3 regions of the Nocardioides sp. JS614 genome follow, and region 1 is predicted to be linked to each of the others. Evidence: predicted binding sites of a transcription regulator. Region 1 holds the regulator's gene; each other region holds the start of a gene.
The links. The regulator LexA, encoded in region 1, represses DNA repair genes until DNA is damaged. The targets are predictions, from matches to a motif close to TCGAACANNTGTTCGA.
Positions count from the first base shown of each region.

Region 2: a site for LexA is predicted at 2,250-2,265, ahead of NOCA_RS09435 (DUF3644 domain-containing protein). Genes of this name have one in related genera too.
Region 3: a site for LexA is predicted at 2,227-2,242, ahead of NOCA_RS25710 (HNH endonuclease signature motif containing protein). Genes of this name have one in related genera too.

Region 1 is NC_008699.1:4,032,312-4,042,501, forward strand. Features, by position in the region: gene NOCA_RS20745 (vitamin B12-dependent ribonucleotide reductase) at 1-296, opposite strand, end outside; gene nrdR (transcriptional regulator NrdR) at 437-955, opposite strand; gene NOCA_RS20755 (sigma-70 family RNA polymerase sigma factor) at 1,536-2,309, shown strand; gene NOCA_RS20760 (hypothetical protein) at 2,435-2,821, shown strand; gene NOCA_RS20765 (LysM peptidoglycan-binding domain-containing protein) at 3,077-3,433, opposite strand; gene NOCA_RS20770 (SDR family NAD(P)-dependent oxidoreductase) at 3,651-4,472, opposite strand; gene lexA (transcriptional repressor LexA) at 4,545-5,285, shown strand; gene NOCA_RS20780 (phosphatase PAP2 family protein) at 5,385-6,296, shown strand; gene NOCA_RS20785 (alkaline phosphatase D family protein) at 6,392-8,104, shown strand; gene NOCA_RS20790 (alkaline phosphatase family protein) at 8,101-9,423, shown strand; gene NOCA_RS20795 (MXAN_6640 family putative metalloprotease) at 9,952-10,190, shown strand, end outside.
Region 2 is NC_008699.1:1,676,605-1,686,794, reverse strand. Features, by position in the region: gene NOCA_RS09450 (DEAD/DEAH box helicase) at 1-379, opposite strand, end outside; gene NOCA_RS09445 (hypothetical protein) at 372-1,037, opposite strand; gene NOCA_RS09440 (restriction endonuclease) at 1,207-2,121, shown strand; gene NOCA_RS09435 (DUF3644 domain-containing protein) at 2,272-3,357, shown strand; gene NOCA_RS09430 (hypothetical protein) at 3,412-4,719, opposite strand; gene NOCA_RS09425 (hypothetical protein) at 4,719-5,015, opposite strand; gene NOCA_RS09420 (hypothetical protein) at 5,015-5,461, opposite strand; gene NOCA_RS09415 (ParB/RepB/Spo0J family partition protein) at 5,672-7,123, shown strand; gene NOCA_RS09410 (DUF932 domain-containing protein) at 7,143-8,147, shown strand; gene mobF (MobF family relaxase) at 8,293-10,190, shown strand, end outside.
Region 3 is NC_008699.1:1,848,192-1,858,381, forward strand. Features, by position in the region: gene NOCA_RS10215 (hypothetical protein) at 1-474, opposite strand, end outside; gene NOCA_RS25710 (HNH endonuclease signature motif containing protein) at 945-2,189, opposite strand; tRNA gene NOCA_RS10225 (tRNA-Arg) at 2,558-2,630, opposite strand; gene argS (arginine--tRNA ligase) at 2,760-4,424, shown strand; gene lysA (diaminopimelate decarboxylase) at 4,430-5,830, shown strand; gene NOCA_RS10240 (homoserine dehydrogenase) at 5,830-7,155, shown strand; gene thrC (threonine synthase) at 7,152-8,249, shown strand; gene thrB (homoserine kinase) at 8,259-9,161, shown strand; gene rho (transcription termination factor Rho) at 9,643-10,190, shown strand, end outside.

The DNA of each region.
Region 1 (10,190 bases):
TAGGTCTTCACGACCCGGTCGACCAGCTGCTTGAGGCTCCACTCGCGGGCGTCGGTGCCGACCGCACCGCGGAAGTACTTGGTGGTGACGATGGTCGAGGCGTTGACCGACCAGGTGTCGGGGAACTCCACGCCGCGCTGCTCGAAGACGGTCTCACCGGTCTTCCAGTTGGTCTGCACGACGTCGCGGCGCTCCCAGGTCAGCTCGTCGTACGGGTGCACCCCCTCGGTGCTGAAGACCCGCTCGATCTTCAGGCCGGTCTTGGCGCCGGTGCGCCCGCTCACGGTCTCGGTCATCCCTCTTTGTCCCGTCTCTCGAGGTGGTGTTGCTTCGATCATTGCCCTGAGCACCGACACCGCTCGGGTGAGCGGCCGGGCTCGATGTGGTGCGCCCGGCGCGTGCAGCTTCCCCACTACACACGCCGGGCGGTCTGGGGTCAGCCCGTCGCGACGGGCTGAGGTGGGGCCGGCTCCGTGGCCGGCACCGTCACCGGCTCGATCGCGACGGCCGGGCGCTCGGCGCGCAGCATCGCGATCTCGTCCTCGAAGTCGTCGGCCGACTCGAAGGCGCGGTAGACGCTGGCGAAGCGCAGGTAGGCGACCTCGTCGAGCTCGCGCAGCGGACCCAGGATCGCCAGGCCGACCTCGTGGGCCGGGACCTCGGCCGCCCCGTCCAACCGGAGCGCGTCCTCGACCGCCTGGCCCAGGCACGCGAGCTGGTCCTCGGTGACCGGACGGCCCTTGCAGGCCTTCCGGACCCCGGCGACGGCCTTCTCCCGGGTGAACGGCTCGGACGCGCCGGAGCGCTTGAGCACGGTCAGCTGCATCAGCTCCACGGTCGTGAACCGCTTCGCGCAGGCCGAGCAGGTACGCCGGCGGCGGATCGATCCGCCGTCGTCGGCGACTCGCGAGTCGAGGACCCGGGTGTCGGTGTTGCGGCAGTACGGACAGTGCACGGGTCACTCCTCTCCGGTGGGCTGCGCAGGGGTCGCCGAGAATCCCCAGGAGGGGTGGGCGCGGGCTGTGGATATCGGGGGTTCCGCTGTGTACAACAAGGGGCGAGCTGTGGGTCTTCCACCCTGGACCTGTGAGTCGCCGAGGCGCTTCTGGGGACTAGATGTGGATAACTACACCGTTGTAAGTACTAGATGTAGTGGTAACCGTACGCCCGGCCCCCAGGGCTGCGCAAGTAGCCCGCGGAAGTTCTTGCGGCGATCGCCGGCCACGCGGCAAACCTGCAGGTCAGGGCCCCTCCGGGCATCGGATCGGGGGGCTCGCGAGGGCGTGTCGCGGCCTCGTCCCCCGCCGTCCCCGGACCTGCTGCCGGGCCCGGGCGCCGCGCCCGGGAAGCCCCTCGGCGCGGCGGTCGGTGCGGCGGTCGGTGCGGCCGGCCGATGCACGATCCGCCCCCGGATAGACCACCCGCACGGGTGGTTTATCGCTCCACCAGTCCGGGGCAAGACAACCAAGACGGTCGTGAAAGGGCCGCAGCACAAAGGGCCCCAGGACAATCGAAGACAGGAGAGGTCACCCCCGATGACTGCAGGGATTGCACCGAGCCGTTCCGACGAGACCATCCGTCTCTTCACCCTCCGCTCCGCCGCCGACCCGGCAGAGCGGGCCGAGATCGAGGACCAGCTGATCCGCCTGAACATGGCGGTGGCCGTGGACGCGACCCGTCGCTTCCGCGGGCGCGGCATCGCCACCGACGACCTCGAGCAGGTCGCGTACGTCGGCCTGGTCAAGGCGGTCAAGGGTTTCGACCCGGACCGCGGCCACGACTTCTTGAGCTTCGCGATCCCGACCATCCGCGGCGAGGTCCGCCGGCACTTCCGCGACCTCGGCTGGACGGTGCGCCCGCCCCGCTCCATCCAGGAGGCGCAGACCAAGATCATCGCCTGCGAGGGCGAGCTCTACCAGCAGCTCGGCCGGGCGCCGCGCCCCTCGGAGATCGCCGAGCACCTCGGCCTCGACCGCGACCTCGTGGTGGAGGCGCTCGGCGCCAGCGGCTGCTTCGCGCCGGCCTCGCTCGACGCCCCCGCGCACGAGGGCGACGACGACCCGATCGGGCGCCGCCTGGGCTTCACCGACGAGGGCTTCGACGTGGCCGAGGCCCGCGCGGTGCTCGCGCCGGTGCTCGCGAAGCTCTCGAAGCGGGAGCGGATCATCGTGGAGATGCGCTTCTTCCGCGGCTGCACCCAGGCCCAGATCGGCGAGGCGATCGGCGTGACCCAGATGCAGGTCTCGCGGCTGCTGACGCGGCTGATGGCCCGGCTGCGCGAGGAGCTGAACGTCACGCTCGCCGCCTGAGCCTCGCCGTCTGAACCTCGCCGCCTGAGCCCGGCCCCGGGCCGATCCGTGCGGCCACCGGCGTGCGCCGCGCGCACCGGCCCCGGGTGGCCGGAGGGCGACCGGGGATCGGCGACAATGGCGCGGTGGCAGGCAGGGCGACGGGGAGCACGGCGGGCAAGCGCGCGGGATCGCGTCGCGGGCCGCGGCGCCGGGCCCGGTTCCAGCCGGCGCTGCTGCTGCTCGCACTCGGGATCACCGCGTGCATCGTGGCGTGGGGCTACCTGGTGTACGCCGCGATCGACTTCGGCTCGACCGCCCGCGGCGGTGACCGGACGGCGTGGTGGTTCCTGGCCCTGGCCTCGGTCGGCGCCGTGGCCTGCCTGTTCGTCGGCCTGATGCTGCTCGCGCGGGTGCTGCGCCGGCTCGGCATCACCGGCGGCCCGCCGCCGCGCTCCGGACCGGCCCCGGCCGAGCCGGCCGCCGAGGACGATCGCACCCGTCCCATCGGCGGACGCCGCGCCGCCCGCTGAGGCCACGGCCGCGCTCGCACGGGGCCGGTCCGCCACGAAACTCGTGCCTGGACGACGCAGCTTCATCGTCCAGGCGCGAGGTTCATCGGCCGACCGACGAAACTGGGCGCGGCCCCGGCACCCCACCAGGACGCCGCGAGGGGCGGGGCCACCAGGCCCCGCCCCTCGTCTTCCCCGGCTCGTCAGCCGGGGTCGAGGCGGCTGACGATGTCTGTGTGGGCCTGCGTGGGCCTTGGTGTGGGTCTGTGAGGGCGCCTACTCCACCGGCACCAGGAGGCGCTGGCCGGCGACGACCATGCCGGAGTCGAGGGCGTTGAGCCGCTGGATCCGGTCGACCATCGCGCGCACGTCGCCGTCGTCGGAGAGGCCGGCGGCGATGTCCCAGAGCGTGTCGCCGGTGCCGACCATCACCACGCGGGTGGGCTCCGGGTGGCCCGACTCGCCGGTGGCGACCGAGCCGCCGGCCAGCACGAAGCCGATCGCCAGGATCGCGAGCACCGCGACCGCGAGCACCACCAGGCGGCCACGGCGGGTCAGCCGGACCGCGCCGCGGCGGGCGGCTGCGGAGCGCACCACCCGAGCCGGGTGGGCGGGAATCGTCATCGTGCTCATCGTGACCTCCTGGGGAAGCGGCGGTCTGCCTGGGGTCCTGCTCTCTCGACGTCAGTTCTAGTGGTGGCCACCGACAGTCCCCGCGGGACGGTCTGGACCAGGCACTCGATCAGACGTTCGATCGAACATGTGTACGACGATAGAGCACGTGTTCGAACCGATCAAGGAGCGACACGAACATTTGTTCGATGGCCGCGGGGCGGCCCCGCGACGGTCCTCAGCGGCCCTTCGCGATCGCCCGACGGCCCTGGGCGGCGAACAGGCCGGTGGCACGGGCGGCGACGGACGGCGCGAGGGTCGTGGCCCGCACCAGCCCGCCCCGCCAGGCCGGGACGGTGCGCACCACCCGGCCGGTCCCGAGCAGCCCGACCGCGGCCGCGGCGACCTCCTCGACGGTGAGGATCCGCCCGCCGGAGTGCACGAGCGCGGCGCCCAGGCCCCCGGGCGTCTGCGCGTCGAGCATCGCGGTCCGCACGCCGTCCGGGCACAGGGCGTGCACCCGGACCCGGCGCGGGGTCTCCGCGGCCACCGACATCGAGGCGGAGACGATCGCGGCCTTGGTGGCGGCGTACACGCTGTAGCCCGGCACCGGGCCGAGGCCCGCGAGCGAGGCGGTGTTGACGACGTCGCCGCCGCGCGGGCCGAAGGCGGCCACCGCGGCCCGCATCCCCCACAGGGTGCCGAGCAGGTTCACCTCGACCACCCGCCGCACGGCCTCGTCGGTGAGGTCGCCGATCAGGCCGTCGTCGCCGACCCCGGCGTTGTTGAACCAGGCCGCCAGCTCGCCGTGCCGCATCGCCGCGGCCGCCGCGGCGCGGTGCGCGTCCGGGTCGCGTACGTCGAGCCCGCGCCCCTCGGCCGCGCCGATCTGCTCCGCGCAGGACCGCGCCGCCGCCTCGTCCACGTCGCCGACGACCACGGCGTACCCCTCCGCCACCAGCCGCTCGGCGATCCCGCGCCCGATGCCGCGCGCCCCGCCCGTGACGACCGCGCTGCGGCCACTCGCCCCGCGCCTGCTTGAACCTCGGAGTGCACCCATGGCCGCAGTCTGGCCGACACGCCGTTCGAACAGGTGTTTGAACCCGACGGCCGAGATGGCTACCGTGCTCCCATGGCCACGCCCCAGACCGGCAAGAAGACCCCGTCCCGCCGCGTGAGCGAGCTGCCCGACGGACCGCCCGACGCCACCGGGCTGACCCCGCGCCAGCAGCGGGTGCTCGCCCACATCAAGGACTCCATCGAGAAGCGCGGCTACCCGCCCTCGATGCGCGAGATCGGGGAGGCGGTCGGGCTGACCAGCTCCTCGAGCGTGGCCCACCAGCTGAAGACCCTCGAGGAGAAGGGCTTCCTCAAGCGCGACCCGCACCGCCCGCGTGCCCTGGAGGTGTTCCTGCCCGAGGTGATGGCCGCGCGCCGGTCGATGTCGGCGGCCGAGGAGTCCTCCTTCGACGAGACCGGGGTCGGCGACGCGCTGCCCGCGGCGCAGTACGTGCCGGTCGTCGGCCGGATCGCCGCCGGCGGCCCGATCCTCGCCGAGGAGCGGGTCGAGGACGTCTTCCCGCTCCCCCGCCAGCTGGTCGGCGACGGCCAGCTGTTCCTGCTGGAGGTGCGCGGCGACTCGATGATCGAGGCCGCGATCTGCGACGGCGACTACGTCGCGATCCGCCAGCAGCCCACCGCCGAGAACGGCGAGATCGTGGCGGCCATGATCGACGGCGAGGCGACGGTCAAGACCTTCCAGCGCAAGGACGGAAATGTGTGGCTGCTGCCGCACAACCCGGCCTACGATCCGATCGACGGCACCCATGCCACCATCCTCGGTAAGGTGACAGCGGTGCTGCGACGGGTCTGACATCGACCGGACGTCGGGGAATTACCTGAGCAGACCCTGGTGTTGATTCCGGGTGGAGCCCGGATGACTCAGGGAGGTTGCATGAACAACGCTGGTGCTGTGACGACAGCATCCGCGCTCGCCCGCAGCCGCCCGATGCCGCGGTGGGCGCGCGGCATCCTCGAGCTGGTCCTGATCCTCGCCCTCTGGGTCGTCTACAGCCTGGCCCGGCTCCTCGCCGACACCGACATGGGCCCGGCCCTGCGCCGCGCCGACGAGCTCTTGCACCTCGAGGGCCTGATCGGGATCCAGTGGGAGGTCCCGCTCAACCAGCTGTTCAGCGACCACCGGGTGCTCGGCCTGGCCGGCAGCTACTGGTACGCCACCCTCCACTACGTCGTCACCGCCGGCGTGCTGATCTGGCTGTGGCGGCTCGGCGCCGACCGCTATGGGCCCGCCCGCCGGGCCCTGGTGATCGGCACCCTGATGGGCCTGATGGCCTACATCTCGCTGCCGACCGCGCCGCCGCGCTTCATCGGTGGGTACGTCGACATCCTCAGCCTGCACGCGGCCGACGGCTGGTGGGGCGCTGACGCCTCGGCGCCCCGCGGCCTGGGCGGGCTGACCAACGAGCTCGCGGCCTTCCCCTCGCTGCACGCCGGCTGGTCGCTGTGGGTCGCGCTCGCCCTGCAGATCTACGCCACCCGCAAATGGGTGCGCGTGCTCGGCTGGCTCTACGCCCTGGGCACCGCCGTCGTCATCGTCGGCACCGGCAACCACTGGGTGATCGACGCGATCGTGGGCTGGATGGTCATCCTCGCGGGCTGGGCCGCGGCCGAAGCGATCGGCCGGGTCCGGCTCCGGCACGCCCTGGGCCACCTGCTGCGACGACTGCGCCGGCGCGAGCCCGGCCTGGTGCTCACGGCCGCACCGGTCCAGACCACCTCTCGCGATGACGCGGCGGCGCAGGCCCCGTGCCCCGATGACGCGGTGGCGCAGGCCGCCGGGCGGCTGGTCGACTCCGAGCAGTGACCCGGCGCCCCCGTCCGGAGTGACGGCCGGGTGAACATACGGTGCTCACACCGGTGAGCCCGTGCCCCGGCACCCGGTGCGTCGTTCATTGAGGCGTGACCACCCTCGATCGCCGTACCCTCCTCGCCACCGGCACCGCCGGCGCCGCGACGCTCGCCGTCGCCACCGGCCTCGACGGGCCCGCGGGCGCCGCCGCACCCACCGGCGCCGCGGACGACCCGCGCGCGAGCGGCCGGGTGTTCCGACACGGGGTCGCCTCCGGCGACCCGCTTCCCGACGCCGTGCTGATCTGGACCCGGGTGACGCCGACCGCCGCGAGCCGGCCGGGGTCGGGCCACGGCCCCCGGGTCGAGGTCCGCTGGGAGGTGGCGCGCGACGCCGACTTCCGCCGGGTGGTGCGCCGCGGCAGGTTCCAGACCGGGCCGAGCCGCGATCACACGGTCAAGGTCGACGTCACCGGGCTGGAGCCGGCGACCTGGTACCACTACCGCTTCCGGTACGACGACGCCGTCAGCCCGGTCGGCCGGGCCCGCACCGCCCCGGCGAGCGACGCCAGCCCGGACCACCTGCGCTTCGGCGTCGTGTCGTGCGCGAACCTGCAGGCGGGCTGGTTCTCCGCCTACCGGGGCCTTGCCGCGCGCGACGACCTGCACGCCGTGCTGCACCTCGGCGACTACCTCTACGAGTACGGCCCCGGCGAGTATGGCTACGGGATCGACGACGAGGACATCCGCTCGCACCAGCCGGCCCACGAGATGCTCACGCTGGCCGACTACCGCCAGCGGCACGCCCAGTACAAGCAGGACCCGGATCTGCAGGCGCTGCACGCGAAGTACCCGTGGGTGATCACCTGGGACGACCACGAGGTGACCAACGACGCCTATCGCGAGGGCGCCGAGAACCACAACCCCGACCTCGGCGAGGGCGACTTCCACCGGCGCCGCGCCCGGGCGCATCGCGCCTACGACGAGTGGATGCCGGTGCGCATGGACGGCACCGCCGGGCTGCGCGACGGCGACCGGTTGTTCCGGCGGCTGCAGTTCGGCCGGCTGGCGGAGATCAGCATGCTCGACCTGCGCACCTACCGCGACGAGCAGGTCGCACGCCCGCTCCCCGAGCCGCTCCCGGTGGCCGACGCGGCGGTGAGCGACCCCGACCGCACCATCGTGGGCCGCCAGCAGCTCGACTGGCTCAAGCAGTCGCTCTCGCGCGGTCGCGCGCAGTGGAAGATCATCGGCAACCCGGTGATGATCGCGCCGGTGGACTTCGGCGGGCTCCCCGACGAGCTGATCGACCCGGTCAACGACGTCACCGGGCTGCTCCCCCGCGACGGCCTGCCCTACAACGTCGACCAGTGGGACGGGTACACCGACGACCGCCGCGAGGTCTTCACGCACATCCGCGACCACCAGGTGAGCGACGCGCTGTTCGTGACCGGCGACATCCACTCCGGCTGGGCGTGCGAGCTGCCGTACGACGCCTCAACGTACCCAGCCGGCGACTCCGCGGGCGTGGAGTTCGTGTGCTCGTCGGTCACCTCGAACAACCTCAAGGACCTCACCGGCACGCCCGCGCACACCACGAGCACCGCGGTCGAGCAGACGATCCTGGCCAACAACCGGCACATCAAGTACCTCAACTTCGACGACCACGGCTTCTCCGTCCTGGACGTGACGCCGCTGCGCGCGCAGATGGACTGGTACGTCATCGGCGACCGCGCCGACCGGGACACCTCGATCACCTGGTCGGTCTCCTACGCGACCCGCACCGGCACCGGCCGGGTCGAGCAGGTCGGGGAGCCGGTGTGAGCGGCCCGGTCGCGGCCGACCGCCGTACCTTCCTCAAGGCGGGCGCCGCCGGGCTGGTCTTCTCCACGGTCGCCGGCGCCCCGGCGCTCGCAGCTGCCGGGCGCAGCCCCCGACGCGCCTACGTGCTGGTCGTCGACGGCTGCCGGCCCGACGAGATCGACAGCGGCCTGACGCCGAACCTGGCGGCGCTGCGCGACGGTGGGCTCCGGTTCCCGCAGGCGTCGTCGATGCCGGTCATGGAGACGATCCCCAACCACGTGATGATGATGACCGGGCTGCGCCCCGACCGCACCGGGGTGCCCGCGAACTCCGTCTTCGACCGCGGGCTCGGCGAGGTGCGCACCCTCGACCGGCCCTCGGACATCCGGTGCGGAACGCTGCTGGGCCGGCTCGGCCGGCGCGGCCTCACCACCGGCACGGTGCTCTCCAAGACCTACCTGTACGGCGTCTTCGGCGGCCGTCCCACACACCGCTGGGAGCCCAGCCCGACGCTGCCGATCACCGACCACGCCCCCGACGCGCTCACCATCGACGCCGCGATCACGATGCTCGAGGAGTACGACCCGAACCTGATGTTCGTCAACCTCGGCGACATCGACCGGTTCGGGCACGCCGACCTCACCGGCACCACGCTGCGCGTCGCCCGCCGGCTCGCACTGGCCGACACCGACCTGCAGGTCCAGCGGTTCCTCGACGCGCTGAAGGCCCAGGGGCTCTGGGACCGGTCGATCGTGATCGTGCTGGCGGACCACTCGATGGACTGGTCGACCCCGGACCGGTTGATCGGCCTGACCGGGCCGCTCACCGCAGACCCGCTGCTCGCCGGGCGGGTCCAGATCGCCGACAACGGCGGCGCCGACCTCCTGTACTGGACCGGCCCCGATACCCAGCGCGCCGAGGCGATCGAACGGATGCGGACCATCGCGCGGGCCCAGGAGGGGGTGCTCGCGGCGTACGCACGCACCGCCCCCTGGCTGCGCCTGGGACCGGAGGCCGGTGACGTCGTAGTGTTCTGCCAGGCCGGCTGGCGGTTCAGCGAGCCGGACCCCACCGCGAACCCGATCCCCGGCAACCACGGCCACCCGGCCACCCGGTCGATCCCGTTCTTCGTCGGCGGCGGCCACCCCGACGTACCCCGACGCACCGCGTCCTCGCGGGTCGCCCGCACCATCGACGTCGCCCCCACCGTCGCCGCGTTCTTCGGCGCCGGCGCGCCGAAGGGCGGGTACGACGGCCGCAACCTGCTCCCCCGCACCCCACGACAGCAACCGGTGATCGAGATCGTGGAGGTCCCCGCACCCCACGCCGGCCACCGGTGATCGAGCTCGTCGAGATCCCCGCACCCGCGCAGGGCGGCGACCACCCCCGGCTGACCTCGGTGGTCACCGCCCTGCCTTCACTTCCGGGGTCTCGACAACGCTCGCTGGCGCTCGCTGCTCGACCACCGGAGGACACCCACGCCGGGCGGCGACCACCGCCAACCCGGTGTGGTCACCGCCCTGCCTTCACTTCCGGGGTCTCGACGACGCTCGCTGGCGCTCGCTACTCGACCGACGGCGGCCACCCGCGCCGGGCGGCGACCACCCCCGGCTGCCCTCGGTGGTCACCGCCCTGCCTTCACTTCCGGGGTCTCGACAACGCTCGCTGGCGCTCGCTGCTCGACCACCGGTGGACACCCGCGCAGGGCGGCGACCACCCCCGGCTGACCTCGGTGGTCACCGCCCTGCCTTCACTACCGGGGTCGCGACCCGGTTGCTGCGCAACCCGCTCGACCGACGACGGCACCGACACCGGGCAGGCCGAGCGAGGATCACCGGATCCGCGGCCCGGCGTGGTTCAGTAGTCCGGTGCGTCTGCGTCGTGTCCTCGTCCTGGCCGCGACCGCCGCGGTCGCCGGCTCGCTGCTGGGTGTCGTGCCCGCGCAGGCGGCCCCGGACAGCACCCCGGCGGGAGCGCGGGCACTGGCCGAGGCGCGGGCGGTGCTCGGGGGCGAGAGCCACCGCGACGCGACCCTGACGCTGCGCGAGCTGCGCCGGCACCGCGACGCCCTGTCCGCGGACGACCGGGCGAGCGCCGACCGGCTCCT
Region 2 (10,190 bases), 2.4 Mb from region 1:
CGGCCTGGAAGTCAGCGAAGTCCTGCCCTGCGAACTCGTTGAAGTAGTCCAGCGACCTCTTCGGCGCTGCCGCGAGGTTGTGCCACTCGGTCCGCTTGGGGGTGGTTTCTCGCTGGACCCCCTGCTGGCGCAGGTACTCGTGGAAGTCCTTGTCCGTGAACCGCCCGCCGGCCTCCGTGGTGTACAGCGCGCGTCGAGACCAGACCTTCTCCTTGGTGATGGACATCTGGCTGGCCTGCTGGTCGATGCGCTTTTCCGCGCTGTCCTGCTCGGTGTAGCCGATCTTCTCCCAGCCCGCGTACTTGGGGACGTCAGGAGTCCGCCACGAGTAGATGAGAGGGACGATCTCGCGGTAGGTGCTGATCTTCGGGCTAGGCACCAGACTTCGCCTCCAGGTGGACCCGGTCGATCCGGCACGGTTCGTAGGTCTCGTAGACCGTGAAGTCCATGGCGAGGTCAAGTGCGGCGCTGTCGCGCAGGGAGGCGAGCGTGAACGGCTCGCGCTGGACCGTCCCGCGGGCACCAGCGACCCGGTTCCACCATGAGAACTGAATGTCCAGGCCCTCGGGGGTCAGTCCGGTGATGGTGTCGCCGCGCACGATGTTCGTGTCGATCAGGAAGGTCGCGGCTTGTCGCTGCTCCGTATCCGGGCCGCAAGGGATCTCGTGCTCGTCGTGGAAATGCAAGAACTCCGCCAGCATGACCGCCTTGGCGTCCCGATGGTTGTCCTCCAGCAGCTCGATGCCGTAGATCGAGGCGAGGGCGAACAGGGAGGCTTCAGGCCACTCCTCATGTGGGTACCGCTGCTGGACCGCGCGCAGCTTGCGGTGCAGGATCGCGACGAGGAAGTTGCCGTCCCCGGCCGCCGGCTCGAGGAAGGTCTTGTCGACGAAGTCGGGGCCGGCCTCCAGCTCATCGCGCACCAAGTCGAGCATCCGGTCGACCATGTGACGCGGAGTGAGGACCTCGCCGTAGGTCTTGACACGATGCCGCGACTTCACCACCAGCTCCTCGACGATCGTATGCGTCACAGTCACTGGTATCCCCCTCGCCGCCGATGAGCAAGGCCGTAGGTGGCGGTGGGCTCATCGGCCGGCTTGCCGGCTGCCTCGGTCATCTGGCTCACGCGGGCGATTCTCGCAGGACGGGCCGACGGTTTCCGCCGAACACTCGGGAACCGTCGGATCCGACTGCCATCATGCGGGGGTGGCCATCCCTGACTACCAGAGTCTGATGCGGCCGGTGCTGGAGACCCTGGCCGATGGCCGCGTGCGCGCCATGCGCGACCTGACCGAGGAGCTTTCCGACCGGCTCTCGCTCAGCGACGACGACCGCCGTCAGACGATCACCTCGGGCATGAGCCTCGTCGCCAACCGGGTCCATTGGTCGGTGACCTACCTGTTCAAAGCACGGGCCGTCGACCGGCCGCAGCGCGGCCGCGTACAGATCACTGAGCGAGGGCAGGCCCTTCTGGCGACGCCCGGCGAGATCCGGAACTCGACCCTGGAGCAGTTCGCGGAGTACCGCGAGTTCTACGACAAGTACCGAAGCAAGAAGGCCGCCCGATCTTCCTCGGCCGAGCAGCCCTCCTCAGCAGCCGAAGACGAGTCACCCGACGACCTGATCGCACGGGCCGAGGCGGACGCCCGTGTCGTACTCGCCAGCGAACTGCTGGAGAAGGTCCGCTCCATCGAGGCCACGGCCTTCGAGCGCCTGGTCCTCAAGCTGCTCGAAGCCATGGGCTACGGCGGGCTCGGTCTGATGCGGCACACCGGCAGGACGGGCGACGGCGGCGTCGACGGGGTAATCGAGGAAGACAAGCTCGGCCTCAACCGGATCTATGTCCAAGCCAAGCGCTACGGCGCCGGGAACACAGTCGGGTCCGAGGAGATGCGGAACTTCCTTGGGGCCATGTCGGGCAAGGTTGACCGGGGCGTGTTCCTGACGACCAGCACCTTCACGCCGGCCGCCACACGAGAGCTTGACGGACGCGGGGTCCGGGTCGTTCTGATCAACGGCGAGGAGCTCGTCGACCTGATGATCGACCACGGCGTCGGCGTCGAGGCGATCAAGGTTGCCACGATCAACCGGATCAACGAGGACTTCTTTGAGGGGCTCTGACCGAGTGTTGAACTACGCGTCGGCGACGCACGACGAAGAGCAGCGCGACCTCCGGCAGCGCCGGACTGGAGAGTTCTTCCGGCGGATCCAATCTGTGGGCCTCGCCACAGCATGCGCAGTCATCGAGTACGAAGGAACGTTCGCGTAACCATGGCCCGTCCCCCACGATGGCAGGGCACGCTCGACGCGAGCATCGAAGAAGCTTGCCTCGCTGTCCGCCTCTATAACGACCCCGCCGAGAACAGGGCCTTCGAGGGCTTCACGGTCCATATGCATATGGCGTGGCTCTACCTCCTCCATGCTGTGTTTCTCCGCGACGGTGTTGACTTCCGGTACTGGGACCCGACTCGGAAGAACCGCTTGGTCAAGATCGACGGAGAGCCGAAGTGCTGGGAGCTCGAGCGCAGCATGAAGGAGCACTGGCCAGACCCGGTGGATCCTGTCCGCGCGAACATTGCACTTTTCATCCGTCTTCGGAACCGCCTGGAGCACCGACACGCTGCAGCCGACGTCGCGCTCGTAGTCGCTCTGGCAGGACATGCCCACGCCCACCTCCTCAACTACGAAGACGAACTGACGACCCAGTTCGGACACGACCAGTCCCTCGCGCTCCGCCTACGCATCCCGCTCTTCGTCGGAACCTTTACGCCGCAAGGAGAGCAGGCACTCCGACGTCTGCGAAAGACGCTGCCGAACTACTTGGAGGGGTTCCTGACCGAGTACGAGTCGGGACTGGACGTAGCGGTCACCTCCGATCCGCGCTATGAGTTCCGGCTCCGAGCAGCGGTAGAGCTGGCCCCTAAGGACCCCGATGCAGTCGCCATCCAGTTCACCCACTTGAGCGACATGACTGACGAGGAGCGCACGGCCGTCGAGGAGATGGGGCGCAAGGGTCAGGTCATCATCCGCGACCGGAAGCAGCCGGTCTCGGGCCTGGGCAGGCTCTTGCCGAAGGCAGCTGCCGCCGAGGTCCAGGCTGGTCTGCCCTTCGTCTTCAACATGAGTCACTTCACCCAGGCGTGGAAGAACCTCAAGGCCCGCCCCGCCGGCGGTGCGAAGAACCCCGAACGCACGAACCCGGACTGGTGCGAGTACGACGAGCCGACCAAGTCGTACCGGTACACCCGCGCCTATGTGAAGCACCTCATCAAGAAGTGCGGCACACCAGAGGGGTTCCGCGAAGTGACTGGGCGCGACCCGAAGCCCAAGCCTCGGGAGACGCAGCCCCAGGAGTAGGGGTTGCGGCCTTCACAGCGCTTGTGGAAGGAGAGCCGCCCGCGCCTCTGCCAGCTACCGAGCAGCATTGGGGCCTGACCTCGGCGGGGGTCGGTGATGGATCGACTCATTCAGCAGATCGCGGCCGTCGTTCGCCGCGGTGGGTGCAACGGGCGCGACGGGAGGCGGTTGCAGCTGATGCCTGGTGGTCGCGAGCAGATCGGTCTGGACCGGCAAGTGGATCGGGACGTATCGCTCTCGGCCAGGGCTCACAAGATGGCCAGTGCCGTCTACGATCCGAGGCGCCTTAACGCTGACGAAGTAGAGCCGCTCGGCGACACCCTGCTCGATGATGGCCGCCACGCGGGCGTCGGTCCTTGTGAACAGCTTGTCGAGGTCGCGCAACGGCTCCGGCGTCGAGATCTCATCGACGTGAACCCGCCGCAGTCGGCTGACAGCGTTGGCGGCCTCTGCCGCGGCGAGTCCCCCGTGGCCGATCAAACCGCCGACGTCTCGGGTCTCGTCGATTAGCCGCTTGTAGGTCTGCTCCCGCTCGAGCCACTTCTCGATCAGTTCGGGCGCGACGTTTGGCGCGCGCCGGGCTGCCTCGTGGGAGACAATCCGCTGGCCGTCCATGACCCGTCGCAGGTTGAGCGCGGTTGGGAACTTCGACAGGTGAACGAGCATGTTGTGCTCGGCCTGGAGCACGCCGCCGATCCCGGGCAGAGGTCCGCCGTCGATGGTGGCGGATGGCGGGCGCCAGCCCTTGTGGTCGACCGAGTAGTCCGGCTCGACGTCACGGGCGAAGGTGGCGCAGGCCTGGGCAACTCGGTCGAGGCGTGCGCGCTCCCGGATGGGGATCCAGCCGGGGATGTTTTCGTACCGCTTGTCGAGCACGACCAGGCCTCGCGTCACCTCAGCCGCGTCCTTGAGGACGGTCATGCGCTCGGCGTAGGAAAGCCGGCCCTGGTCCATGAGGCCGGGGAAGTCGTGCTCGCCGAAGACCGCGGCTCGAGCGACCTGTCGCCAGCTCTCGACCATCGCGAAGTCCTGCGGCTTGGACAGATCGTCGAGCGATGGCATGCCAGCGTTCGACATGTTGATGCTGCGCGTCAGCCGGAACCGCAGTTCCTCCGCCGGCCCGCGCGACGACGTATCTTGGAGACCCGGTCGCGGGTCCGCCGCCACGACTGCGTGAAGGCACCACGCCAGCGCCGCGTACCGGTAACGCTGGATCAGCTGACCGAGATCCTCGCGCTGCTCAGGTGTCGTCGTCACCGGAATCGACTGAGAGCCAGGCCCACCAAGCCGCTGCTGGATCCGGTGCTGCCGCAGGAGGGTCGTGAGCTCCTCTCGAAGCTGCCGGCCGTTCGTCCCGTACATCACGGACGGTCCAGGGCCCGGGCGTCCTCGAGCCTGGCGAGGATCAGCTCGACTTGGAGGCCGTCGACGCCGTGGTCGACGAGCTCCTCGATCGCCGCCTCGGCGACCGTGTAGAGGACGTCGCTCTTGTCGGTGAGGACCTCGGTGGTGGGCGGCACCTCGCCGCCGTGGATGGTGTCGAGCTCGAGGAGGACGTGCTCGTACTCCACGGACGCGTCGAACGTGCGGGCGTTGTCGGCGAGGGCCGCGACGTACGAGCGGGCCTCGGCGAGCGTGACTGCGTGAGCGAGCTGCATCAGTTCTTCCCTTCCGGTACGTCGGCGACCGAGCGGCTGCCGTCGGTGCCACGGTCGCGCCGGCCGTACTCGGGATGGGCCGGCGCGACCGGGTCTGTGGAGAAACCGGCCTTGGCCGCGACCTGGGCACCCTCGGCCGCGGCCAGGTAACGGCGACCGAGGTGGCGGCGCAGTCCAGCCAGCTCGAACGCCTCGTTGCGGGACAGGCCCTGCTCGACGACTCGCAGCAGTGCCCGGCCGATCTCGACCTCGATGGCTGCGGCCGCCTCGTGGGTGGTGGCGAGCGCCTTGATCCGGCGCCGGGCAAGGCGGGCGCTCTCGGCGACTCGCGCCCGCCGTACCGAACCGAGCGGACTACGTTCATGTGCCTTCGCGATCAGCCGGTCAATCTGTGCACGCGACTCCCGCCTTCGTGCCCGCAGCGCCTTCGCGGTTTCGGTTCCCATGCGCCCTTCAAGCGCGAGAGCCACAGCGAGCGGACACCTGGCGCCACACCCCATGCACGCAGTGAGGACCGCTGCACCGAGGAAGCAGCGAGGAGGTCGAGCGGGGTCGCTTCCGGGGCGTCTCTCCACAGCCCCGGCGCCCACAGCAGCGGGGAGCCCCAACCGGCTCGCAGTCTGCCCCTGACCGCTCAACCAACCGAAGGAGACACGATGAGCGACTCGCAGTTCGTCCGCCTGGACCCCAGCAAGATCAAGATCGGCGCGAACGTCCGCACCGACCTGCACGCCGACGCCAAGGAGTTCGCCCGCTCGATCAAGGAGCGCGGCGTTCTGGAGCCGGTGACGGTGTACGCCGACGAGGACGGCGCGTACGTCGTCCTGCGCGGCCAGCGACGTACCGTCGTCGCCGCCGAGGTCGGCCTGACCGACATCCCGGCGCAGGTCGTGCCGAAGCCCGACGAGGCTGACCGGATCACCGACCAGATGGTCGAGAACCTGCACCGCGCCGCCATGCGCGACAGCGAGATCGTCGGCGGTGTCGAGCAACTCGCGCTCGTCGGCGTGAGCGCCGCGCAGATCGCCAAGCGCGCGGCCCTGCCCCGCAACCGCGTGAACGCGGCGCTGGCGATCGTCGACAAGGAGCAGACCCGCGCTCGTGTCGTCTCCGGTGACCTGACGCTCGACGAGGCTGCCATCTTCGCCGAGTTCGAGCACGACGCCGAGGCGGTCGAGCGACTCGAGCGCGCCATGCAGTTCAGCCGCCCCCTCTCCCACGTGGCCCAGCGACTCCGCGACGAGGCCGCCGAGCGCGCCGCCCTCCTGGCCGAGGTCGACCGGCTCCGGGCCGAGGGCCTCCCCGTGCTCGACCCGGACGAGGTCCGGGACGCCCGCGGGCTTCGGCTGGACGACCACGTCCGAGCCGCCGACGGCGAGGCGATCGCCGAGGACGACTGGCCGACCGTGCCGGGAGCGGCGGTCGTGGTCGTCGCTGAGTGGGAGTACCCCGACAACGAGACCACCGACGGGGACGACGAGTCGGACGACGAGCCGGTGCAGGTGTTCAAGCCGACGTGGATCTGTCGTGATCCGGCGGCGGCTGGACTCGTCCAGCGCTGGAACTACCGGACCGGAACCCACAAGACCGGCGATGGCGAGGCCGACGAGGAGGAAGCCGCCGAAGCGGCCCGCGAGGAACGTCGGCGCGTCATCGCCAACAACAAGGCGTGGGCCAGCGCCGAGGTCGTACGCCGCGACTGGCTGCGGCAGTTCCTCGCCCGCAAGACCGCGCCGCAGGGAGCCGAGGCGCTGATCTGTGAGGCGGTCGTGGGCGGGCAGTTCACCCTCACCAAGGCCATGGACTCAGCCCACCCGATGCTGCGCGAACTGCTCGGCCTCGACACCGCCAGCGTGTACGGCGGAGGTCGTCAGGCAGCCGAGCACCTGGCCGAGCAGGCAGCCACCCCCAAGGCCGCGACGATGACCACCCTCGCCGCCGTCGTAACCGCGTGGGAGTCGAGCACCGGCAAGCACACGTGGCGCAACCCGAGCCGTTGGGATGCCCGCGTCCTCGGAGCCCTCTCCACGTGGGGCTATCAGCCGAGCGAGGTCGAAGGCCTCCTGCTCGCCACCCAACCGACCGACGACCAGCCGGTCGCCGTCTGAGCACGAAGGAGCCAAGACCATGGCACACCAGATCGAGACATACGGCAGCGAGGCCGCTGCCATCTTCGCCCGCACCGACGCGTGGCACCGGCTCGGGACCACCGTCCGAGGCCGCGCGTTCAGCGCCGAGGAAGCGATGACGATCGGGCATCTCGGGGGCTGGCGGGTCCGCAAGGTCCCGCTGACCGCGCACGAGGTCACCACGGACGGAGTGACCGCCATCAGCGCCCCCGGCTACGCGACGGTGCGCGACAACCCGTTCACCGGCCGCGCCGAGGCGCTCGGGGTCGTGGGCGCGGGCTACGAGCCTCTCCAGAACGAGGATCACGCCGAGTTCCTCAACAACCTCGCCGACCAGTCCGGCGCGGTGTTCGACACCGCCGGATCGCTTCGTGGTGGACGGCAGGTCTTCATCACGATGCAGTTGCCGGACACGCTCAGGATCGGCGGCACCGACGCCGTCGACCTGAACATCGCCGCGCTGAACAGCCACGACGGCTCGGGAGCCTTCCGGATCCTCGTGACGCCGGTGCGCGTGGTCTGCGCCAACACCCAAGCAGCCGCGCTGGCGGCTCACGCGTCGAGCTTCTCCATCCGGCACACCCGCAACGCCAAGGCAGCGGTGGCAGCAGCTCGCGACGCCCTCGGGCTGACGTTCGAGTACGTCGAGGCGTTCGAGGTCGAGGCCGAGCGTCTCATCGAGACGACCCTGACCGACGGCCAGTTCGACGACCTCATCGAGGCGACGTTCGGACCGCTCGACCCCGACGCCAGCGAGCGCACGAAGCAGGCCGACGCCGACCGGCACGACGCCCTGTCGTACCTCTTCCACGACGCCGACACGCAGGCCGGCATCCGAGGCACAGCATGGGCCGGCTACCAAGCAGTGGCCGAGTACGTCGACCACTACGCGCCAGTTCGCGCCAAGAGCGACACGGCCAACGCTCGCGCCCGTCGACTCCTGACCTCCGACGAGCCCACCAAGACCAAGCGCCTCGCCTGGTCCGCCCTCACCGCTGCCTGACCCCTCCGCCCTGCTCGACCTCCTTGCCTCACCTTCCAGCGGAAGACCACAGCCACACACCCTTTGCACTGACGTGATCGGCGGGCCTTTTTGCGCCCGTGGGAACTGTCCTTTCGCCCGGCACCGCGCGCTTGAAGGCGTCGTGATGAGTCTGCGGAAGCTGACCGCGGGTGACGGCTACAGCTACCTCACCCGCCAGGTCGCCGCGCACGACACCACCGAGAAGGGCCACACGAGCCTCGCGGACTACTACGACGAGAAGGGCGAGTCGCCCGGCCGGTGGATGGGCTCGGGACTCACGGGACTGGGAATGAACTCCGGCCAGGGGGTCACGGCGCAGCAGATGAAGGCGCTCTACGGGTTGGGCATCCATCCGGACGCGGCGAACATCGAGGAGCGCCTCGCCGAGCAGGGCGCCAGCCGCGCCGAGGTCGAGGCGGCGATCGCCCTCGGCAAACGATTCCCGATCCACGACACGGCTTCGACCTTCAACGTCCGTGTCGCGGAGGCCTTCACGGCGTACAACGCACAACACCGCCAGAAGTGGAATGCCCCGATCCGGCCCGAGGAAAGAGCACGCATCCGGACCCAGATCGGCACGGCGATGTTCGTCGAGGGCCACGGCCGCGAGCCGCAGGACGCCCGCGAGCTGTCCGGGTTCATCGCCAAGGCTTCACGCCAGCCGACCAGCGCGGTCGCCGGGTTTGATCTCACCTTCTCTCCGGTCAAGTCCGTCTCGGCGCTTTGGGCTCTGGCCCCCAAGGAGGTTGCCGCGGACATCCGCGCGGCGCACGACGCTGCCGTTGTCGACACGCTGACGTGGCTGGAGCGCGAGGTCGCGCACACTCGCGTCGGCAGCGGCGGCGTCAGGCAGGTCAAGGTCCGCGGTCTCGTCGCCGCTGCCTTCACGCACCGCGACAGTCGTGCCGGCGACCCCGATCTCCACACGCATGTTGCCGTCAGCAACAAGGTGCAGGCCGAGGACGGACATTGGCTCGCCCTCGACGGTCGCCTGCTGTACGCGGCCAAGGTGACAGCCTCCGAGCACTACAACACCCGCGTCGAGGCCGAGCTGGTCGCGCGGCTGGGAGTCGAGTTCGCGGACCGGGACGACACGGTCGGTGGCAAGGTTCCCGTCCGGGAAATCCGCGGTGTCAGCACCACGCTCACGCGCTGGTGGTCCCGTCGCCGAGTCGCGATCGAGGCCCGTCAGGCCGAGATCGCAGCCGAGTTCCAAGGGCGCTTCGGGCGCCCACCGACCGCCATCGAGGCGAAGAGCCTCGCCGACCAGGCGACTCTGGAGACGCGCGACGCCAAGCACGGCCGCCGCAGCGAGCGCGAGCAGCGGGACGAGTGGCGGGCCGAAGCCGACGACGTCCTGGGCGACCCTGCCGAGGTCGACGAGATGTACTCCCGGGCGGTCGGCCGCCGGAACGGTGGCCGGACGGCGACGCGAGACTGGGTCGAGGACGTCGCCGCGGCGACGATCGCTTTCGTCGAGGAGTCACGAGCGACGTGGAACGTGTGGCATCTCCTCGCCGAAGCCCAGCGCCAGGCACGGCGTGCAGGCATCGCCCGCGATGACGTCGACCGGGCCGTTGACCAGGTCGTTGATGCCGCGATCTCCCGGTCCGTCAGGCTGGGAGTCGACGACCCGATCTCCGAGCCGCCCCCGCTGCAGCGCCCGGATGGCGCGAGCGTGTACGACGTCCACGGCGCGACGCTCTACACGTCGGCCAAGGTTCTGCTCGCCGAGGAGGAGATCCTCAACCTCGCCGGGCGAACCGGAGGACACGCGCTCGCCGACGTACGCGTCGAAGTGGCCATCGCAGGCGCCGCGGCCAACGGATTCGAGCTCAACGACGCCCAGGCGGCGATGGCGCGCGACCTCGCCACGTCCGGCGCCGTCGTCCAGCTCGCCCTCGCTCCCGCTGGGACCGGCAAGACCACCACCATGAGCGTCCTCGCCGACGCGTGGGCAGCGGGCGGCGGCCAGGTGATCGGGCTGGCGCCGTCGGCGCAAGCCGCCCATGAGCTCGGCCA
Region 3 (10,190 bases), 2.2 Mb from region 1:
GCCGAACGTGCCGTCCGCCTTGCGGAAGGCGTCGGCGACCGACGTGAGGCCCTTGAGAGACAGGGTCGGGGTCTGGGTCCCCTGGAACTCGCCGCCCAGGGCGAGGTCGGCGATCGTGCTGGTGCCGCGGACGCCGTTCAGGCCGTCCTTCGCGTAGGTCTCGGTGTGGCTGGTCGCCGCCGACACCTTGACCAGCTCGTTGTCGGGAAGGGAGAGCGTCGAGTTCTTGAGCACGGTGCGGCCCGCGTAGCGGGTGCAGCGCTGCTGTGCGAACGCCTCCTTGGCGTTGCGGATCTCGACGCCGTCGATGATCACCTTGGTGCCGTACGCCGTGCCCTTGTAGCCGAGGTTCGTCTTCACGAGGCGATCCCCGTCCGAGGCCTTGTGCGCGTCGGCGGGCGTGGTGGTCACGAGGGCGCCGGCGAGGCCGGCTGCGCAGACCGTGAGGGTGGTGATCGCCCTCTTGAGGGACATGTTCACTGCGTGTCCTGCTTTCGTTGCCGGAGCCGCTGCGTCCCTCCCCGTCGGCCGCGGCTTGTCTGATCCCATGTCGGTGGTCCCACCGAGCGGTTTCTGGCCACGATTGTGCGTGTGTGCTCGATCGCTGGGGAGGGGGCGAAGCGAGAAAGACGCCGCCGGTCAAGACCAATCCGGCCGATTTCCTACCCGTGCGTAACCCCTCGGTGAAGTCGCCGTTTTCATCGCCCCACTCGGCCGGAATCGCTCGCTACGGTCCCGATCCCATGCCGATCGACGCGGGACGTCAGCGGATCGACGGCCGGTGCGCCCACGGAGCATCGACCCGCCGTCGCCATCCGTCAAGCCTCGCCCGCTCCGGGGCGGGTCGCCGCGGTTGCGGGGGTGTGGTGGCCGTCGGGTGTCCGCCGGCGGGTGGTGGTCGTCGTCGGTGGTCGTCGGGTGGTGGCGGCGGGCCGAGGGTCGGTCTATGTCCGTCTGGTGAAGGCGATCTTGCCGCCGGGGAGTTGGGTCATCCGGTAGGTGGGGTCGTGGGCGCGGGTGTGGTGTTTGGGGCACAGCAACCGCCCGTCTTTGACGGATGTCGAGCCGCCTGCGGCCCAGGGGTTGTTGTGGTGGATGTGGCACAGGCCGGGGGGCCAGTCGCAGCCGTCGGCGGTGCAGGTCTGGTCGCGGTGGGCGATCGCGAGGCGTTGGGCTTTGGTGTGGAACCGGCGTCGGCGTCCGACGTCCAGCGGCTGGGAGTCGCCGTCGAGGATCATGGGGATGATCGCGGCTTCACAGGCGAGGCGGCGGGCTTGGCTGGGTGAGATGGTGGTGCCGGTGTCCAGGACGCCGGGTTCGAGGCCGCCGAGGAGGGTCTCGACCGGGATGGTGACCACGACGGTGGCCGACACGCCGCCGGCGTGGGGGAGCCGGTGGGTGGGGTAGCGCTCGATCCATTCGCACAGGGCCCGGCCGAGCCGTTCGGGGCCGGGCAGCCGCTCCCCGAGGCCGCCGTTGACCGCGGCGCGGTGTTTGGGGGCGGCGAAGGCCATCAGCTGCTTCTTCAGCGCTTGGGCTTGGGCGGTGGGCAGGGTGCCGCGGAGTCGGGTGGTGCCGTCGCCGTGGTCGGTCAGGGTGAGCCGGGTGCTGTGGGTGGCGGCGCGTTCTTCGGCGTCGAGGAGTCGGGCGTAGTGGGCGTCGGCGGTGTCGGGGTCGATGACGTGCAGGAGCCCTTTGCCGAGGTGGCGTAGCGCGTGGGCGTCGAAGTGGGCGGCCTGGCCGATCAGGTGCCGCTCGGCCTCCTCCACCAGGACCGGGTCCACGTCGTCGGGCAGGGCGTCGACCGCGGTCATGATCACCGCCGCCTGGTCGACCAGCACCTGCCCGGCCGCCAGCGCGTCACGGACCAGGCCGTGCCGACCCAGACCGGCGGCGAGCCGGGTCTTGGCGGCCGCGGTCCCATGGGTCTGTCGGGTGGCGTGGGCCCACCAGGAGGTCAGCGACGTCGCCCCGGCCCGTTCGGCGACCTCCACGCTCGTGGCGTGGGTGGTGACCCGGGCCTCGAGCTCGGCGACCCGGGCGCACGCCCGGGTGGCCTCGACCAGGGTGGCGGCGGTCTCGGCCGGGTCCATCGACCACAAGGACGCCTCGGTGATCTCGTCGAGCAGGGCATGGACCTGGGCGAGGGCGCGGGAGACCTGGTGTCGTGGCTGGGCCAGTGCGGTCATAGGACGCTCCCGAGAAGTGTTGCGTGTGAACATGATATCAAACATGTGCTCGAAAAATCAACAGGTGATCGAAACCATTTTCGAGCACGGCCAGAGGGGTTGGCTGGTGACCCGGGAGCACACCGCGACCCGACGCGCACCTGTCCCGTTTGCCGCCGAGACCGCAACCAGATGCCGACCACAAGGCCGGAGCTCGGCCGCCCGGGTCGTCGAGTCCGTCGCTGGCGTTCGCTGCTCGACCCTCGGCGGTGTGCCCCGCCTCGGCCAGCTGGTGGCGGGCCAATGAGGACGAGACCGGATCGGACCGTGGTCCAGTGAAGGGCCGACGCCGCGGGAGGGGACCACGCCCGACCGTGGAAAGAAGAAAGCGCCCCCGGCAGGATTCGAACCTGCGGCACCTGGTACCGGAAACCAGTGCTCTATCCCCTGAGCTACGGAGGCAGCGGCCCCGCGCGGCGAGGCTGCGCCGTCACCCTACAACCGACGCGGGACGGACGCGCAATCGACCGGTCGCGTCCCAGGGCGGATATCGGTGCGAGGCGCGAGCCCGGGCGCCGATACCCTGGACCGGTGACTCCAGAGCAGCTCTCCACCGCGATCGTCGACGTACTGACGACGCTGTCCGACGAGGGTGCGATCACCCTCCCCGACGGCGTCCCTGCGAACGTGACGGTGGAGCGTCCGCGATCCAAGGAGCACGGCGACTACGCCACCAACGTCGCCCTCCAGCTGGGCAAGAAGGCCGGGATGAACCCGCGCGACCTGGCCACGCTGGTCCAGCAGCGCCTGGAGCAGACCGACGGCATCGCCGGGGTCGACATCGCCGGCCCGGGCTTCCTCAACATCACGGTCGCCGCCGGTGCCCAGGGCATCGTGGCGGCTGAGATCGTCGACGCCGGCGCGGCGTACGGGCACACCGACGTGCTGCGCGGCGAGCGGGTCAACGTCGAGTTCATCTCGGCCAACCCGACCGGGCCGCTGCACCTGGGCCACACCCGCTGGGCCGTCGTGGGCGACGCGATCTCCCGCGTGCTCGAGGCCGGCGGGGCCACCGTGACCCGCGAGTTCTACATCAACGACCGCGGCAACCAGATGGACCTCTTCGGTGCGTCCATCGAGGCCGCCGCGCTCGGCAAGCCGACCCCCGATGACGGTTACCACGGCGGCTACATCGCGGACCTCGCGCGGCAGATCGTCGCCGAGGACCCGGCGATCCTCGAGCTCCCCGACGAGGAGCGCCTGGTCGCGTTCCGCGAGCAGGGCTACGCGCTCCAGCTCGCCCAGCAGCAGGAGCAGCTGGCCCGGTTCAACACCGTCTTCGACGTGTGGTTCTCCGAGCGCAGCCTGCACGACAGCGATGACGTCGCGGCCGGGCTGGACAAGCTGCGGGCGCAGGGGCACCTCTACGAGGACGACGGTGCCTTGTGGATGCGGACCACCGACTTCGGTGACGACAAGGACCGGGTGCTGATCCGGTCGAACGGCGAGCTGACCTACTTCGCCAGCGATACCGCCTACTACGTGAACAAGCGCGAGCGCGGCTTCGACCGCTGCATCTACCTGCTCGGCGCCGACCACCACGGCTACGTCGGCCGGCTCAAGGCGATGGCCGCCTGCGCCGGGGACGACCCGGAGCGCAACATCGAGGTGCTGATCGGCCAGCTGGTCAAGATCGTCCGGGGCGGCGAGGAGGTGCGCCTCTCGAAGCGGGCCGGCGAGATCGTCTCCCTCGAGGAGCTGATCGACGAGATCGGCACCGACGCGCTGCGCTACTCCCTCGCCCGCTACCCGGCCGACTCGCCGCTCACGCTGGACATCGCCGAGATCACCAAGCAGTCCAGCGAGAACCCGGTGTTCTACGTGCAGTACGCCCACGCCCGGATCGCCTCGATCCTGCGCAACGCCGAGGACCTCGGCATCGCCTGGTCGACCGGTGACTTCGACCCGGCGCTGCTGTCCCACCCCAAGGAGGGTGAGCTGCTGCGCGCGCTGGCGGAGTTCCCCCGGGTGGTCGCCGCCGCCGCGGAGCTGCGCGAGCCGCACCGGGTGGCGCGCTACCTGGAGGACATGGCCGGTGTCTACCACCGGTTCTACGACAACTGCCGGGTGCTGCCGATGGGCGATGAGCAAGCCGGTGACCTGCACCGCGCCCGGCTCGTGCTCGTCGCGGCCACCCGCACCGTCCTGGCCAACGGCCTCGACCTGGTCGGGGTCTCCGCACCCGAGCGGATGTAGGACGGATGAGCCACGAAGCCGGCTGGGCGCACGCGCCCGGCGCCCTCCGCGGTCCCGCCTGGCTGCAGGCGCCCGCAGATCCGGACGCCCTGGTCTCGCACCTGTGGTCGTCGACCGCGCACAAGGTCGACGGCGTCCTGCACGTCGGCGGCCTGTCGGTCCCCGACGTCGTCGCGAACGTCAACACCCCGGCCTACGTCCTCGACGAAGCCGACTTCCGGATGCGTGCGCGGGCGTTCCGCGACGCATTCGCGGCGTACGACGTCTTCTACGCCGGCAAGGCGTTCCTCTGCACCACGGTCGCGCGCTGGGTGCAGGAGGAGGGGCTGTGCCTCGACGTGTGCTCGAACGGCGAGCTCACCGTGGCGCTGCGGGCCGGCTTCGATCCGGCCCGGATCGGCTACCACGGCAACAACAAGACCGTCACCGAGCTGCGCCGCGCGCTCGCGGCCGGAGTCGGGCGGATCATCGTCGATTCCTTCGACGAGCTGGCCCGGCTCGAGATGATCACCGCCGACAGCGGCCTGCCCGCCCGCGTGATGATCCGGGTGACGGCGGGCGTCGAGGCGCACACCCACGAGTACATCGCCACCGCGCACGAGGACCAGAAGTTCGGGTTCTCGATCACTTCCGGGGACGCGTTCGAGGCGGCCCGCCGGGCCGAGGCCGCGCCGGGGATCGACCTGCTCGGCCTGCACTCGCACATCGGCAGCCAGATCTTCGACTCCTCCGGGTTCGAGGTCGCGGCCCGCAGGGTGCTGGCCCTGCAGGCGCGGATCTCCCAGGAGCTGGGGGTCACGCTGCCCGAGATGGACCTCGGCGGCGGGTTCGGGATCGCCTACACGACGCAGGACGACCCGGCCGAACCCGCGCAGCTGGCACCTGCGATGACCAAGATCGTCGAGCACGAGTGCCGGGCCCTCGGCATCCCCGAGCCGCGCCTGTCGATCGAGCCCGGTCGCGCGATCGTCGGTCCGGCGATGTGCACCGTCTACACCGTCGGGACCGTGAAGCCCGTCCAGCTCGACGGCGGGGCGGTGCGCACCTACGTCTCCGTCGACGGCGGGATGAGCGACAACATCCGCACCGCCCTGTACGACGCGGACTACTCCTGCACGCTGGCCTCCCGGCCGTCGACGATCGGCGGCTCCGTGCTCGCCCGGGTCGTCGGCAAGCACTGCGAGGCCGGTGACATCGTCGTCAAGGACGAGTTCCTGCCCGCCGACGTCCGCCCCGGCGACCTGGTGGCCGTCCCCGGCACCGGCGCCTACTGTCGCTCGATGGCCTCCAACTACAACCACGCGCTGCGTCCGCCGGTGGTCGCGGTGCGGGACGGAGTCGCGCGCGTCGTGGTTCGCCGGGAGACTGAGGACGACCTGTTGGCAACGGACATGGGTGATCAGTGATGGAGAGCGACAAGCTCGCCGCAGAGAAGGCGCTGAGAGTAGCCGTGCTCGGCTGCGGGTCCGTGGGGTCGCAGGTGGTCCGGCTGCTCGAGGAGCAGGCGCACGACCTCGCAGCCCGGGTCGGTGCGCGGGTCGAGCTGGCCGGCGTCGCCGTACGCCGGCCGGAGGCGCCGCGCGAGGTGGAGGTCCCCACGGAGCTGATCACGACCGACGCCACCGCGCTCGTCACCCGCGAGGACGTCGACCTCGTGGTCGAGGTCATCGGGGGCATCGAGCCGGCCCGCTCGCTGATCCTTGCCGCCCTCGAGAACGGCAAGTCGGTGGTCACCGCGAACAAGGCGCTGCTGGCCGAGGACGGGCCGACGCTGTTCGAGGCGGCGGAGAAGGCCGGCCGCGACCTCTACTACGAGGCTGCGGTGGCCGGGGCCATCCCGATCCTGCGCCCGTTGCGCGAGTCGCTGGCCGGAGACCGGGTGACCCGGGTGCTCGGCATCGTCAACGGCACCACCAACTTCATCCTCGACCGGATGGACAGCTCGGGCGCCGGCTTCGCCGAGGCGCTCGAGGAGGCCCAGGAGCTCGGGTACGCCGAGGCCGACCCGACGGCCGACGTCGAGGGCTTCGACGCCGCTGCCAAGGCCGCGATCCTGGCCTCCCTCGCCTTCCACTCGCGGGTCACCGCCTCGGACGTGCACCGCGAGGGCATCTCCGAGGTCACGGCCGCCGACGTCCAGTCCGCGCGTGAGATGAACAGCGTCGTGAAGCTGCTCGCGATCTGCGAGCTCCGCGTGACCGAGGACGGGCAGAGCGCGGTCGCGGTCCGGGTGCACCCGGCGATGATCCCGCGCGACCACCCGCTCGCCTCGGTGCGCGAGGCGTTCAACGCCGTCTTCGTCGAGTCCGAGGCCGCCGGCCAGCTGATGTTCTACGGCCCCGGGGCCGGTGGTGCGCCGACCGCGTCGGCGGTCCTCGGTGACCTCGTCACCGTGGCGCGCAACCGGCTCGCGGGCACCCGCGGCGCCGGCGAGTCGGCGTACGCCGACCGCGCCGTGCTGCCGATGGGCGAGACGCTGACCCGGTACCACGTGGCGATCGACGTCGACGACCGCGCCGGCGTCCTCGCCTCGGTGGCGACGGCGTTCGCCGAGAACGGCGTGTCGATCCAGACCGTCCGGCAGGAGGGTCGGGGAGCCGACGCGCAGCTGGTCGTCGTCTCCCACGAGTCGACCGACGCGGCGTTGCGCGCCACCGTCGAGCACCTGCGCGAGATGGACATCGTGCGCGAGGTGACGTCCGTGATGCGTGTCGAGGGGGCGACCGAGTGAATCCGACCGGCTTCACGCCCACCCACCAGTGGCGCGGTGTGATCGAGGAGTACCGGCAGCTGCTGCAGATCCCCGAGGACACGGTGGCGGTGACGCTGCGCGAGGGCGGCACGCCGCTGGTCTTCTCGGAGTGGCTCTCCGGCCGGACCGGCGCCGACGTCTGGCTCAAGGTCGAGGGCGGCAACCCGACCGGGTCCTTCAAGGACCGCGGGATGACCGCCGCGATCTCGGTCGCGAAGCACGAGGGCGCCGAGGCGGTCGTCTGTGCCTCGACCGGCAACACGTCCGCCTCGATGGCGGCCTACGCCGCGAAGGCCGGGCTGAAGCCCCTCGTGCTGGTGCCCGAGGGCAAGATCGCCGCGGGGAAGATGGCCCAGGCGATCCTGCACGGCGCCCAGGTGATCATGGTGCGCGGCAACTTCGACGACTGCCTCGGGCTGGCCAAGGGCCTCGCATGGGACTACCCCGTCGCGCTGGTGAACTCGGTCAACCCGGTGCGGCTCGAGGGCCAGAAGACCGCGGCGTTCGAGATCGTCGACTTCCTCGGCGACGCCCCGGACTTCCACCTGCTACCCGTCGGCAACGCCGGCAACATCTCGGCGTACTGGCTCGGCTACACCCAGTACGCCGACTGGGGCCGGGCCACCAAGAGACCCGTGATGCGCGGCTTCCAGGCCGAGGGGGCGGCACCCCTGGTCACCGGTGAGCCGTTCCCGGACCCCGAGACCCGCGCGACCGCGATCCGGATCGGCAACCCCGCATCGTGGAAGCTCGCCGCGGCGGCGCGCGACGAGTCCGGCGGCCGGTTCGCTGCGGTGAGCGACGGCCAGATCCTGGCCGCCCAGCGCGAGCTGGCCTCCCGGGACGGCGTCTTCGTCGAGCCCGCGTCGGCCGCCGGCATCGCGGGCCTGCTCGAGGAGCTCGCGGCCGGCGAGGACTACCGCGGCAGCACGGTCGTCGTGACGGTGACCGGGCACGGTCTCAAGGACACGGCGACCGCGCTCGAGGGCTTCACCGAGAGCGGGAACAGCATCGTCGACACCGTGATCGACGCCGAGGTGACCGCCGCGGCGCAGGCCGCCGGTCTCGCGTAACGGGCCGGCGTGGTCACCTTCGTCGACGGGCCGGTCCGGGTGTCGGTCCCGGCCACCTCCGCGAACCTCGGGCCGGGCTTCGACTCGCTCGGCCTGGCCCTGTCGATGCGCGACGAGATCGAGGCCGAGGTGCTCGGCGCGGGTCTCGAGGTCCGGGTGTCGGGCTCGGGGTCCGACGAGGTGCCGCTCGACGAGACGCACCTGGTCGTGCGCTCGATGCACGCGGCCTTCGACCTGCTCGGCCGGCGCCCACCGGGGCTGCGGTTGACGTGCCGCAACGCGATCCCGCACGGCCGCGGCCTCGGGTCGTCCTCGGCGGCGATCGTGGGCGGTGTGGTCCTGGCCCGCGCCCTGGTCGCCGGGGGAGCCCTGCTGGTCGACGACGCGACCCTGTTCCGGATGGCCGCGCGGATCGAGGGCCATCCCGACAACGTCGCGCCCGCGTTCCACGGCGGGTTCGTGATCGCCGGCCGGGACGAGGGCACCGACTTCTACGCCGTGTCCTCCCCGGTGGACCCGCGCATCGAGACCGTCGTCTTCGTGCCGCCGACCCCGGTCGCCACCGAGGTCGCCCGCGGCCTGCTGCCGGCGGCGGTGCCGCATGCCGACGCGGCCGCTGACGCCGGGCGTACGGCGCTGCTGGTCGCGGCGCTCGCCGGCCAGCCCGAGCACCTGTGGCTGGCCACCCGCGACTACCTCCACCAGGACTACCGCCGCCCCGCGATGCCGGAGTCACTGGCCCTGGTCGACGCGCTGCGGGCCGACGGCGTGCCGGCGACCGTGTCCGGCGCCGGTCCGACGGTGCTCGCGTTCACCGACGCCTCGGCGGCCGGTGCGCTGGCGGACCGTTGCCCCGCGGGCTGGGTGGCGCACCACCTCACCGTCGATCGCGACGGTGCCCGGTCCACCTGAGGCTGCCTCGGCCGGCCGGCTCTCCTGACACTTCCGTGGGTACGGCGGGGTGTCCTGGCCACCGAACCGGCCCCGGGAACGGTTGCTCACGCACCGCCGGCCCGGCACGAGCGACCCACGGATGCACCGGGAGAGCCGGGCCGTGGGACGCGGCGTGGTGCCCGATGTCACACCGCAGCGCGCCGGTGGTATGTTGGCCGCGCTCCGGAGCTCTCCGGAGCAGCACCCGCCGGTCGCCCTGAGGGGCATCGGCACCGTGCACCCCCTTCCTCGACCTCGTGCCGACCGTGGTTGTCACGCCTGCTCGGCCGCCTCCTTCGTGAGCGCCGGTGGACGAGGAAGCAATGACCAGACGCCACCGGCCGCGGGCCGGCTCGGCACTGATACGTGGGAAGGACCTCACGTGACGGAGACCATCGACCCCGGCACCGAACCGACCGAGGCGGCGCCCGCGAAGAAGCGCGGCGGCGGGCTCAGCTCGATGCTGCTGGCCGACCTCAAGGCGATGGCCGCAGGCATGGGCATCTCGGGCGCCGGCTCGATGAAGAAGGCTCAGCTGGTCGAGGCGATCAAGGCCCACCAGAGCGGCGGCCGGCCGGCCAAGGAGCGCGGCGAGCAGCAGCAGGCCCAGCAGGAGCGGAGCGAGCAGCAGCGGACCCAGCCGGAACAGGCCCCGCAGGAGCGGACCCAGCCGGAGCGACCGCAGCAGCAGCGGTCGGAGGAGCAGCCGCGGCGCGACCAGCGGCCCGACGAGGCCCAGCGGGACCAGCAGCGGGACCAGCAGCGCGAGCGCAACCGCGGCCAGGGTCAGGGGAACCACGACCAGAAGCAGGACCAGAACAAGCAGGGCCAGCCCAAGCGGCAGGACCAGAAGCAGGCCCAGAACAAGCAGGACCAGAAGCAGGACCAGGGCAAGCAGGACCAGAAGCAGGACCAGGGTCACCAGGATCAGGACCATCACGACCAGGGACACCAGGACCAGGGGCACCAGGACCAGGGCCGGGCGGGCGAGGACCAGGGTGAGGGCAG